DNA from 2 places in the Aneurinibacillus uraniidurans genome. Region 1 is predicted to be linked to the other one. Evidence: riboswitches for the same ligand, from Rfam matches in the RefSeq annotation. Region 1 holds a riboswitch; the other holds the start of a gene.
The links. Region 1 has a riboswitch for S-adenosylmethionine ahead of metH (methionine synthase). Riboswitches for the same ligand answer to the same signal wherever they lie in the genome.

Region 1 (6,056 bases):
GGAAGCGGCCCGTCGAATGGGAAACATGTTACAATAGAAAAAAAGCAGAAAGAGAGATGGAGATGGCATCATGTGGCTTGCAGCAGCGATGATCACCGCACTGTGCTTTGGAGCGAATAACACGATTTTTAAGTGGAGTACATCGCGGCGGTTATCGAAAGTAAACATCCAGTTTTTCTTCTATTTTGTCGCATTTTTACTGACATTGGCGTACGGTTTGCAAGAAGGGGAGTTTCATACGAACTGGCTTTCCATTATATTTGGAACGCTGGTGGGCATTCTGAATGCCAACGGAAATATTCAAATGGCACGTGCTTTTGAGAAGGGACCGGCCAGCCTGACATCGCCAATTATTGCAGCCAATGCGATTTTGCCGGTTCTGGCAGCAGGACTGATCTTTAATGAACAGATCCCTTTTCTGCACTGGCTCGGGGTTTTTTGTATGATGGGTTCTGTGATCGTCATTCAGTACACGCCGGGAAGCAAAGGCGGTACACAGTACGGTCCATGGATTGCCCGTGTGTTGCTGGCATTCGTATCGTTTGGTGTACTCGGAATCATAATGAAAGGTTCCTCCTCACTGCATATTCATTCGCTGGACATGCTTGTGTCGATGTACGGAGGTGGAAGTGTATTTTTGCTTTTCTGGCTTGGGCGTGAACGAATTCAGCGCAAAGAGGTGCAAATCGGAGCAGTTGTTGGGATTCTAAGTGTAATCGGTTATAGCTGTTATTTTTATGCCTTGCAAACCGGAACAGCAAGCATTGTGTTCCCTGTAGTAAGTTTAAACTGCCTGATCGTCATTTTAACAGGCTGTTATTTGTTTAAAGAACGACTTAAGTTGTATCAAGTATGTGGCATATGTACTGCTTTGTTAGGTCTTGTTTTAACGAAAATATAGGAAAAAAGGGTTGCTCTTTATAAAAAAAGGGCGACTCTTTTTTTACAAGGGATATCAATTTTGTGTTACAATTTGGGAGAAGAAGGGTAGAGGAAGAAATGAAAAGGTGGTTTGGGACGTGAAAAAACTGCACATCAGCTCGGTTAAGCCGGGGGATAAGCTTGCAAAAACGATTTATTCTGAAACCGGACATGTACTGCTTGGTGCTGGTCTGGAATTAACTGACCGTTATATTAACCGCCTTGAGCAAATGGGAATTGATACGGTATACATAGAAGATAAACATACAACCGATATCATTCCAGAAGATATTATTAGTGATACGACACGTCGTCAGGCTATTCAGACCGTTCATAAAACGATGACTAATCTGCTTGATCAACCGCAGGTGAAAGGTCGGATGAGTGTGCCGGATATGGGGCAAACCTTTCGGGACGTATTCGGGAGCATTATGGGGGATTTAAGTGGCCGCAAGGATGTTCTCGTCAATTTGGCGAACCTTCATGCGTTGGACGGTTATTTATTCCATCATTCTGTTAACGTAGCGGTTCTTGCTGGGATTATTGGTCTGGCCAAGGGATATAACCAGAATCAGATGCTGGATCTTGGGGTAGGGGCCCTCCTGTTCGATATTGGAATGACACAGCTTCCAAAAGAGTTGTGGAACAAGCGAGGGGCACTAACGGATGAAGAGCGTTCTAGAATTGAAAATCACACAGAAGATGGATTTAATATTTTACGCTATCAGTACGATGTATCCCTGCTGTCCGCCCACTGTGCACTGCAGCACCATGAACGCTATAACGGATCAGGGTATCCGCGCCAGCTTCGAGAACAACAAATTCATGAATACGCACAAATTGTTGGGCTTGCCGATGTGTATGACGCACTCACATCACACCGTTCCTATCGCCAGCACTACACACCGAATGAGGCGACTGAATATTTGTTTGCCGCAGGAAATTCGTTGTTTGATATCGAGCTGGTGAAGTTATTTGTTAAGCATATTGCCGTTTATCCAATTGCATCGGTTGTTGTATTGAATACAGGGCAGGTTGGGGTTGTCGCTAGAGTAGACCCACGTTCTGTTCATCGCCCTATTATTCGGATTACGAAGGAGCGGGATGGCAGCGAAGTGGCATCGCCATACGAGATTGATCTGCGCAATGAGACAAATCTTGTCATCACCCGTACATTATAATTTGGTGGTTGACTGTTTTTTGATAATGATTAATAATGAGAAAAATAAAAAGAAAAGCTTCTTATCAAGAGAAGGCTGAGGGACTGGCCCAATGACGCCCGGCAACCGGTATGGATATACACGGTGCCAAATCCAGCAGGAATGTAATTCCTGGGAGATAAGGAATGCGATTGCCTTGTATGTATAGAGACAAAAAGCCTTCCTTTGCCGAGGAGGCTTTTTTTATTTGCCAAAAAAGGGGATGAGACAGATGAAAGAAACAACCACGCCAGGTAAGCTGGCATTAGAAGCAAGACTCGCTGAGAAAATTCTAGTTATTGATGGAGCGATGGGAACGATGCTCCAGCAGGCAAATCTCGGCCCGGATGATTTCGGAGGCGAGGCGTATGATGGATGTAATGAACTGCTGAACGTAACGCGACCGGATGTAATCCGTTCCATCCATGAGAAGTATCTCGAAGCGGGTGCTGATATTATTGAGACGAATACGTTCGGTGGTGCATCTGTTGTACTAGCTGAATATGATGTACAGGACCGCGCTCGCGAGATTAACCTGGCAGCTGCTCGCCTGGCAAAAGAAGCAGTCGATGCATATTCAACACCAGATTGGCCGCGTTATGTAGCCGGGGCGATCGGACCTACGACGAAAACATTGTCTGTAACAGGTGGTATTACATTTGAAGAGCTGATTGATTCATATTATGAACAAGTGCTGGCCCTTATAGAAGGAGGGGTCGATGTCCTGCTGCTGGAGACTGCACAGGATACGTTAAATGTGAAAGCAGGCGGGATTGCCATCCAGAAAGCGTTTGATACGCTTGGTTGTCGTCTTCCGGTGATGATTTCTGGAACGATTGAACCGATGGGGACAACACTTGCAGGTCAGAATATTGAAGCATTTTATATTTCACTTACACATTTGAAGCCGATCTCGGTCGGCTTGAACTGTGCCACAGGTCCGGAATTCATGCGCGATCATATTCGTACGTTGTCTGGCATGGCCGACTGTGCAGTGAGTTGCTATCCGAATGCAGGGTTACCAGATGAGGATGGAAACTATCATGAATCACCACAGACATTAGCTGCGAAGTTAGCTGGATTCGCGGAGCAAGGCTGGATTAATGTGACGGGCGGTTGCTGTGGTACGACACCAGATCACATTCGGGCGATTGCCGATGTGATGAAGCAATATGAACCGCGCAAGCCAGGTGGGCTTACGACGCATGTTGTTTCTGGCATTGAGCCGGTCTATCTGGAACCGGATAGTCGACCGTTGTTTGTTGGAGAGCGGACAAATGTGATCGGGTCCAAAAAGTTTCGGGATCTCATCAAAGAAGGAAAGTATGAGGAAGCATCGGAAATCGCCCGTGCGCAAGTAAAGCGGGGCGCTCATGTGATTGACATTTGCCTGGCAGACCCGGATCGTGATGAAGCAAGCGATATGGAAGCGTTTCTCCAGTTTGTTGTTCGCAAAGTTAAAGTGCCGCTGATGATCGATTCCACAGACCCGAATGTGATTGCGCTCGCACTGAAGTATTCACAGGGCAAGGCGATTATCAATTCTATTAATCTTGAAGACGGAGAAGAGCGGTTCGATGAGGTGGCGCCATTACTGACGAAGTTCGGTGGTGCGGTTGTAGTCGGAACGATTGATGAACAAGGAATGGCGGTCACACGGGAGCGCAAGTTGGAAGTAGCTGCACGGTCATATGATCTGCTTGTAAATAAATACGGATTGAATCCACGAGATTTAATTTTTGATCCGCTCGTATTCCCGGTTGGTACGGGGGATGAGGCGTATATCGGGTCAGCGAAAGAGACGGTAGAAGGCATCCGGCTCATTAAAGAGAAGTTCCCGGAATGTCAGACGATTCTTGGTGTGAGTAACGTGTCTTTTGGTTTGCCACCGGCGGGTCGGGAAGTACTGAATGCGGTGTACTTGTATCATTGCACAAAAGCAGGGCTTGATTATGCCATTGTTAATACCGAGAAGTTACAGCGCTTCGCCTCGATTTCAGACGAAGAGCGCACAATGGCCGAAGAATTGCTGTTTGACACAACTGATGAGACGCTCGCTTCATTTACAGCTTTCTATCGTGAGAAGAAGGTAGAGGCGAATGTTGAAGTATCCAACTTAACGTTAGAAGAACGTCTGGCTCGTTATGTGGTGGAAGGAACAAAAGAAGGGTTAGTTCCAGATTTAGAAGAAGCACGCAGCAAGTATAAACCGCTTGATATTATTAACGGACCATTGATGACGGGTATGGATGAAGTAGGGCGTCTATTCAACGATAATCAGTTGATCGTAGCAGAAGTACTTCAGAGTGCAGAAGTTATGAAGGCGGCGGTGGCCCATCTCGAACCATATATGGAGAAAAGTGAATCCGCTGCAAAAGGTACGGTTATGCTAGCAACCGTAAAAGGCGATGTGCATGATATCGGTAAAAACCTTGTTGAGATCATCCTGGGCAACAATGGCTATGACATCATTAACTTAGGTATTAAAGTTACGCCGGAACAGATTATCCAGGCGTGCCGTGAAACGAAGCCGGATATGATCGGGCTGTCCGGTCTGCTTGTCAAATCAGCGCAGCAGATGGTGACAACCGCTCAGGATTTAAAAGCAGCAGGGATTGATGCTCCAATTCTTGTCGGAGGTGCGGCGTTAACCCGTAAGTTCACAGATACTCGGATTGCACCGCAATATGATGGGCTTGTGCTGTATGCGAAAGACGCGATGTATGGTTTGGATCTTGCTAACAAGTTAGCAAATCCACAGGAACGCGCTGCTCTCGAAGCGAAGCGTGAGGAAGCACTGGCTGCTGCGGATGCGTCGGAAAATACAGCAGTAGAAGTGAAGGCAACCGAGGTTGCGCCGACTCGGTCGAATGTAAGCACATCGACACCAGTCTATGCAGCACCCGATACAGAACGTCATGTTCTGCGCGACTATCCACTTACACACCTGCAGCCGTATATTAACTGGCGGATGCTGCTTGGTAAGCATCTTGGGGTGCGAGGCAATGTGGATAAGCTGCTTGCAGAAGGCGATCCGAAAGCAACAGAATTAAAAGAAGTGATTGATGAATTGTTAGAAGAAGCCAAGCGCACGGGACTGCTGAAAGCACAGGCGATGTATCGTTTCTTCCCGGCTCAGGGGGATGGCAATAAAGTGTATGTCTATGATCCAGCTAACCACAGCCGCATCATTCAAACATTTGAATTCCCACGCCAGACGAAAGATCCATACCTCTGCCTGGCTGATTTCTTGAAGCCAGTTGAGAGCGGTGAGATGGATTACGTGGCATTCCTTGTCGTAACAGCGGGCGAAGGTGTACGTGAGAAAGCAGAAGAGTGGAAAGAAAAAGGCGATTATTTGCGTTCCCATGCCTTACAGGCGCTGGCATTAGAGCTGGCGGAGGCATTTGCTGAGCGTGTGCATCATATTATTCGAGATACATGGGGCTTCCCGGACCCGGCTGAGATGACCATGTTGGAGCGTTTTGGGGCACGTTATCAGGGCATTCGCGTCTCATTCGGTTACCCGGCCTGCCCGGATTTAGAAGATCAGAAGCAGTTGTTTACGCTCATGCAGCCGGAAGACATTGGGGTTATTTTGACAGAAGGATGCATGATGGAGCCTGAAGCATCTGTATCAGCGATGGTGTTCTCTCATCCAGAAGCATGCTACTTCAATGCGGAGTAGTAGGGGAAGGGGATAACGTGATGAAAAAAGAGAACTTGAAAAGTTATTTGCAGAACCATCTGCTGATTGGTGACGGTGCGATGGCAACCTGGCTGTATCGCCTGGGCGTACCGATCGGTGTGTGTTATGAAGAGCTAACGTTGTCTAATCCTGAATTGATCGGAAGTGTGCACCGTTCGTATTATGATGCGGGTGCGCGTTTTATTCAGACAAACACGTACGGGGCGCATCGGGATTCACTCGCTCGC
Region 2 (6,056 bases), 1.9 Mb from region 1:
TAGGAACCCCTTCTTTAGTAGCCCAAGTGTATGTATCACTTCTATTATCAAAGGCTTTTTGTGCAGTAAAAGAAGAGCTCCATGCACTGCTAGCTTTTATATTACCGTTAGGATTAGTTAAATCTTCTGTATACTCATCAGCGGCTAACACAAAATTTGACCCAGAGAACAATAATGTAGCAATACTAAGTGAAGCTAGTAATTTATAAGGTCTTTTCACAACAAAACTCCCCCTTTTATATGTAACAATCTCACCTCTCTATACTAGCAACACATTTCTATAAATGTAAATGTTTTACTAGGTATAATTTTGAATAAAATCCTATGAAAGTAATATAAAAAGACCGCTCCCCTCGGAACGGCCCCTTCGCTTATCTTCTGACACTATCATCATACCACCCCTATACCAAAACAGCGCGCCAAGCTTAAGCCAAAATCTCGCCATGTTCACGCCAAACTTCAGATTGTTTTAGCTACCATTCTTCATCAATTCTTAAATATTGTCGATTCTACCAAACATGTTTACCCACTTATCTTTCGACCCAACAAAAAAGGAACTGCCAAAAATAACATTTCCTATAATTTTTTAATTATATTATCTAGATTGTCAGATCACCTCAAAAATTACATCTATTCTTCATCATTATTAAATCTTGGAATTATATATCCGAACAATGTTCCCATTAAGGTGAGGATAACTCCAATTATAGAAAAAGCGTTAAACATATTCGGATGAGATTCCATAATGTCTTCAAGGTTGACTAATACATACAGAGCATAAAATAAAAATATCAGAGCAATAAATGTATATATACACCCCATGTTTTTATCAGAAGAGGAATAGAATATCCCAGCCATCCCCAATACAGTGAAAACGAAGCCAACAATTGAAAAGGTATTTACTACATATGAGCTAGAAATGAAATCATTCATCATTATAACTAATACTCCAGCAATAGAAAAACAAAGACAAAATAAAAAATAAAAATAGACAATAAACTTTTTTAATAACCATTTGCTAGTACCTTTAAATAATTTTAAATTATTATTTTCAACATAATCAATACCAGAAAATGTGATCTCTAATAAATACCCGTTCTCTACTTCCATTATTTTTATTAGTTTTTTATTCTCTAAATATTTGTAACCTAAATATCTTTCATGATACATATCAACGGATAATATGACTAAATGTTCAGTCGAAAAGTGGTTGTAGTATACTTCTCTTATAAGTTGATCTCTAAATTTCTTCCTTTTCCATATATACATTTCAGCACTCCTAGTAAAAGTAAAATTCATCTATAATTAAGTAGTCCAAATTCTAAGATACAATACCAATACCCCCCTAGCCGGTTTATGCCGGCTCTTTTTATTGCGTTAAATGATCTGTAATGCGAACTACTCATGCTCCATTCATCTCCCGAAAGCGTTGCGCTGCTTGTAGACAAAACCCGCGTTATTACTGACTTTTTTACTTTGATCGTTATCGCACCCAGTTGTGCACAATCGGATAATGGAAAGGACGCTCTTCAATGGCGTACCATATCCCTTTCAGCGGATAATACAGGGCAATAAGTCCAACAATCGGCACAAGCACCAATCCAATTAGCACAATGATAAGAATCGCGGCAATACCCGCAGCAATTATCATCATCACATGAAACAGCAGCGCTTCCGTCGCTTTCTCTTTCACATAATCATCCTGCGCGAGCAGCATAAATAAAAGCGGCACAATAATCGGAGCAAAAAACGTACTTGCATGAATAATAATACAGGCAGGTTTTGTATTCATTATGCGCTACCCCCAAGTCTTTATATCGTGTATACGGTTCACTCCCGAAATTGTTTCATTAACATCATTTGCTTTTTTTGCAATTCCGTATACACTAGAACTATATCCCATCTTTTGTTTAGGAGGAAACGACATGATTACATGCGATAACTGCGGCAAAACAACAAATCAGAACCAGGAGACAGGATCTCACTGGATTTGTGGAGACTGTAAAGTAGATGAGCCGGCTGAACAAAAGACCGATAGCGATAGCGAAACCCAAGCACACTAGTATACAAGAGGAACCCGAACAGGATTCATTCCCGTCCGGGTTCTTTTGTGTCGGTACACCTTATCTGAACAATTGTAACTGTGCAATCCGCTCTGCTGCCTCTTCAAGACGCGGTTCATCCACGAGCAGTCCAACACGCACATACCCTTCTCCTTCTGCTCCAAAGCCAACTCCTGGAGCAACGGCTACATGCGCTTCGTTCAGCAGCAGATCAGCAAATGACGATGATGTATATCCATCTGGAACCGGCAGCCAGGCAAAAAAGGAACCAGATGATGGCTTTGCCTGCCAGCCGATGCGCTGTAATGCGTTATACAAGGCATTGCGGCGCGACTCGTATTTGGCACACAGATCATACACACACTGCTGGGAAGCGGTTAACGCTTCGACCGCCGCCATCTGTACCGCCCCGAATAGACTGACAAAATAATGATCCTGATACAAATTGATCAGCCGAATGACTTCTGCATTTCCAAGCGCAAATCCAACACGCCACCCAGCCATATTGTACGTTTTAGACAACGTATATACCTCAATCCCGGCCTGCTTCATATCTGGATGAGCAAGGAAGCTTGGCGGTGTCACCCCATCGAATCCAATCGTACCGTACGCATAGTCATGTACGAGCAAAATGTTGTGATCAAGGCAGAACCGTACCGCTTCCTCGATCAGTTCTGGCGTCGCCACCGCACCTGTTGGATTGTTCGGATAGTTTAGAAACATCATCTTGGCCCGATCCGCAACATCAGGGGCAATTTTCGTAAAATCCGGGCGAAAATCGTTTTCAGCACGCAGCGGCATCATTTCCATTACCCCACCTGCCATCGCCACACCAGACCAATAATCTGGATAACCCGGATCTGGTACAAGGCAGACGTCGCCTGGATTTAAGAAAATGTTGCTTAACTCAACAAGTCCCACCTTGCCGCCAAATAAAATCGCCACTTCCGTATACGGATCAAGTTCTACACCGCGCTCCTGCTTATACCAGTGCGCAATCGCTTCTTTCAGTTCATCCCGCCCTTGGAAAGGCGAATATTTATGGTGCAGCGGATTCGCTGCCTCCCGCTGCATCGCTGCGACAATATGCGGCGGTGTGGGCTGATCAGGATTTCCTTGTCCTACATTAATGACATCATGTCCTGCCTGCACGATGCGGTGTACATTCCGGGTCAAACCGGCAAAAAACTGTGTCGGCAGTCGGTTCATCGCGTCCGAAGGTATAAAACTCATGTCTCTTCTCTCCTTACTATCCGAAACTGGTGGAAAATTACGAAAACATATTCGAAAACAAAAGGCGATCTGGCGAAGAAAGCCCCTTACTTTCTCCGCACATGCCGCCTGTATACACACGTTAATCTTTACGCATCGAGCGGGCAATGAAGTTCCCGATCATTTGCAAACACTGTACCATGACGATCAAAATAACAACCGTGATGACCATGACCAGCGTATCCCAGCGTTGGAATCCGTACGTATATGCTACGTTTCCAAGTCCGCCTGCACTAATCAGTCCGCCTGCCATCGCCGTAGCATCAATCAATCCAATCAATGCAATCGTAATCGCAAGCACTAAAGATGGACGTGCTTCTTTCAACATTACTTTAAAGATAATCTGACGGCGTGTTGCTCCCATCGCCTGAAACGCTTCAATGATGCCCGCATCTACTTCTAAGAGAGCAGACTCCATCAGACGCGCGATATAAGGCGCTGCATACACAACAAGCGGCACGATCGCCCCTTCTTTAAAGATAAACGTTCCTTCTGTCATAAATAAACCTGTTACAAACTTCGTAAACGGAATGATTGCAAACAGCAGAATAATGAATGGCACGGAACGAATAATATTAATAATCGTACTAACAATCTGGTACACGACACGCTGTTCCATAATGTGGCCAGGGCGTGTGATCACAAGCAGCACGCCGAGCGGGATCCCGATGAGTGTAGCAAAAAACACCGACAGGCCGACCATGTATAACGTGTCCTGCAGCGCGGGAAGATACAAATCCCACTGTGGGTCCATTCCATTAAACATGCTCAATCACCTCCGCTCCAATTCCTTGCTGCTTCACATACTCTACTGCGTTATCAAGCACCGCACTATCCCCATTAATGGCAATGACGAGATAGCCGAATGGCGTGTCCTTAATTTGGGTAATGTGGCCAAACAAAATATTCGGCTTCAATTGAAACTTCTCTGTCAACTCAGCTAATACCGGATGCCCGGTGCTTTCGCCAATAAACGTTAGACGCACAAGACGGCTCCCAGGCACATGCTGTACTCGATCCAGAAAACCTTCCGGAAGCTGATCATCAAAAATATTACGAATAAAGTTTTTGGTCGTCTGCTGCTGTGGACGAGAGAATAGTTCGAGAACGGTCCCCATCTCGACCACGTTTCCTTCTTCCATAACCGCTACCCGATCACAAATCTTCTTCACAACATGCATCTCATGCGTAATGAGCATGATCGTCAAGTCGTATTTCTTATTAATATCAAGCAAAAGGTCAAGAATGGACTCTGTTGTTTGCGGATCGAGGGCAGAGGTTGCCTCATCGCACAGCAAAATTTCCGGATCGTTCGCAAGCGCACGCGCAATCGCCACACGCTGCTTCTGACCACCAGATAACTGGGATGGATACGCTTGCGCACGATGCGCTAGACCAACAAGTTCGAGCAGCTCGTTTACTTTTTTCTGAACGTCTGCTTTTGGTGTTTTCGTCAGACGAAGCGGTGCTGCTACATTCTCAAACACGGTGCTAGAGGATAGTAAGTTAAAATGCTGAAAAATCATGCCGATCTTGCGGCGGGCCTGGCGCAGCTGATCTTGTGATAGTTTTGTCAGATCCGTCCCGTTAATAATAACCGAACCGGATGTCGGGCGTTCAAGCAAATTAACACAACGGATCAGCGAGCTTTTTCCGGCACCACTAAAGCCGATTACTCCAAAAATCTCGCCTTTCTCAATTTCAATCGTAGCGTTTTTAATCGCATGAACAGCCGTGTCGCCACTGCCGTATGTTTTAACTACATTGCGAATGGAAATCAACGAAGGTCCTCCTCATTATAATTTATATATAAAACAAAAAACCTCTTTTGTGCAGACAAAAGAGGGGGATGTTTAACTCTCTTATCTCTCAGAGTACGCGTAAAGCCGCTCCGCTGGAATTGGCACAGCTTATAGCATGATGCCGCCGCTGCCGGGTTTCATCGGGCCAGTCCCTCCACCTCTCTTGATAAGCTTCATATTAAGTTATAAATCAACAGATATGAATGTATCATGTCAGAACAATCGTGTCAATCAGAAAAAATTGCTTTAAACTGCTGATCAGTTATACCTGGATGAACAAGAATGCGCTTGAGCATGAGCGGTGGATCACCAGGCTGCACTTTCCCATATTTCGTCGTAAATGCCAGTTCATATCCTGCCTGTTTGACCATCTTAACGGTTTCCGCTGTATACGAGCCATACGGATAGGCGAAATAACGAGCATGAAACATCTCTTTCGATTTTAGCAGATCGGCAAGCACCGCAGCCTTCGGTTTCATAATCATGTTGCTAATCCACAATGTTTTATTATGCATGGCATACGTGTGCGATTGAATGTCGAAGACGTCCACATATTTTGGCATATCATCCCGGCTAATATAATCAAGTTCATCTGGATGAAAGCCAGAGTTACGATCTTGAATCGCATCGCCAATAGCAAATATCGTGGCGGTATATCCGTACTTTTTCAAGATCGGGTACGCGTACCGATAGTTGCTGCGATACCCATCATCAAATGTCAGCACGACCGTCCGGTGCGGCAACTTTATTTTTCCTTCTACATATTCCTGCAGCTGCGGAAGGGTAGCTGTATGATAGCCTGCTTCATGCAAGAACGACATCTGGCGCTCGAACGCTGCCACCGATAATACAGATGGATTGTCGCGAAACTTCTTATTTTCTTCGTCCCGCAGCAGATGATGATACCCGAGTACCACAA

Region 2: another riboswitch for S-adenosylmethionine. It lies ahead of PO771_RS11585 (methionine ABC transporter ATP-binding protein); the one in region 1 lies ahead of metH (methionine synthase).

The regions. Positions count from the first base shown of each region.
Region 1 covers NZ_CP116902.1:432,730-438,785, forward strand. Annotated here, with positions in the region: gene PO771_RS02155 (IclR family transcriptional regulator) at 1-37, shown strand, start outside; gene PO771_RS02160 (DMT family transporter) at 71-901, shown strand; gene PO771_RS02165 (HD-GYP domain-containing protein) at 1,020-2,102, shown strand; SAM riboswitch class I at 2,161-2,266, shown strand; gene metH (methionine synthase) at 2,353-5,808, shown strand; gene PO771_RS02175 (bifunctional homocysteine S-methyltransferase/methylenetetrahydrofolate reductase) at 5,829-6,056, shown strand, end outside.
Region 2 covers NZ_CP116902.1:2,319,492-2,325,547, forward strand. Annotated here, with positions in the region: gene PO771_RS11555 (cohesin domain-containing protein) at 1-220, opposite strand, end outside; gene PO771_RS11560 (hypothetical protein) at 631-1,269, opposite strand; gene PO771_RS11565 (magnetosome magnetite crystal formation protein family) at 1,484-1,792, opposite strand; gene PO771_RS11570 (hypothetical protein) at 1,926-2,063, shown strand; gene PO771_RS11575 (pyridoxal phosphate-dependent aminotransferase) at 2,124-3,296, opposite strand; gene PO771_RS11580 (methionine ABC transporter permease) at 3,418-4,101, opposite strand; gene PO771_RS11585 (methionine ABC transporter ATP-binding protein) at 4,094-5,116, opposite strand; SAM riboswitch class I at 5,195-5,310, opposite strand; gene PO771_RS11590 (polysaccharide deacetylase family protein) at 5,365-6,056, opposite strand, start outside.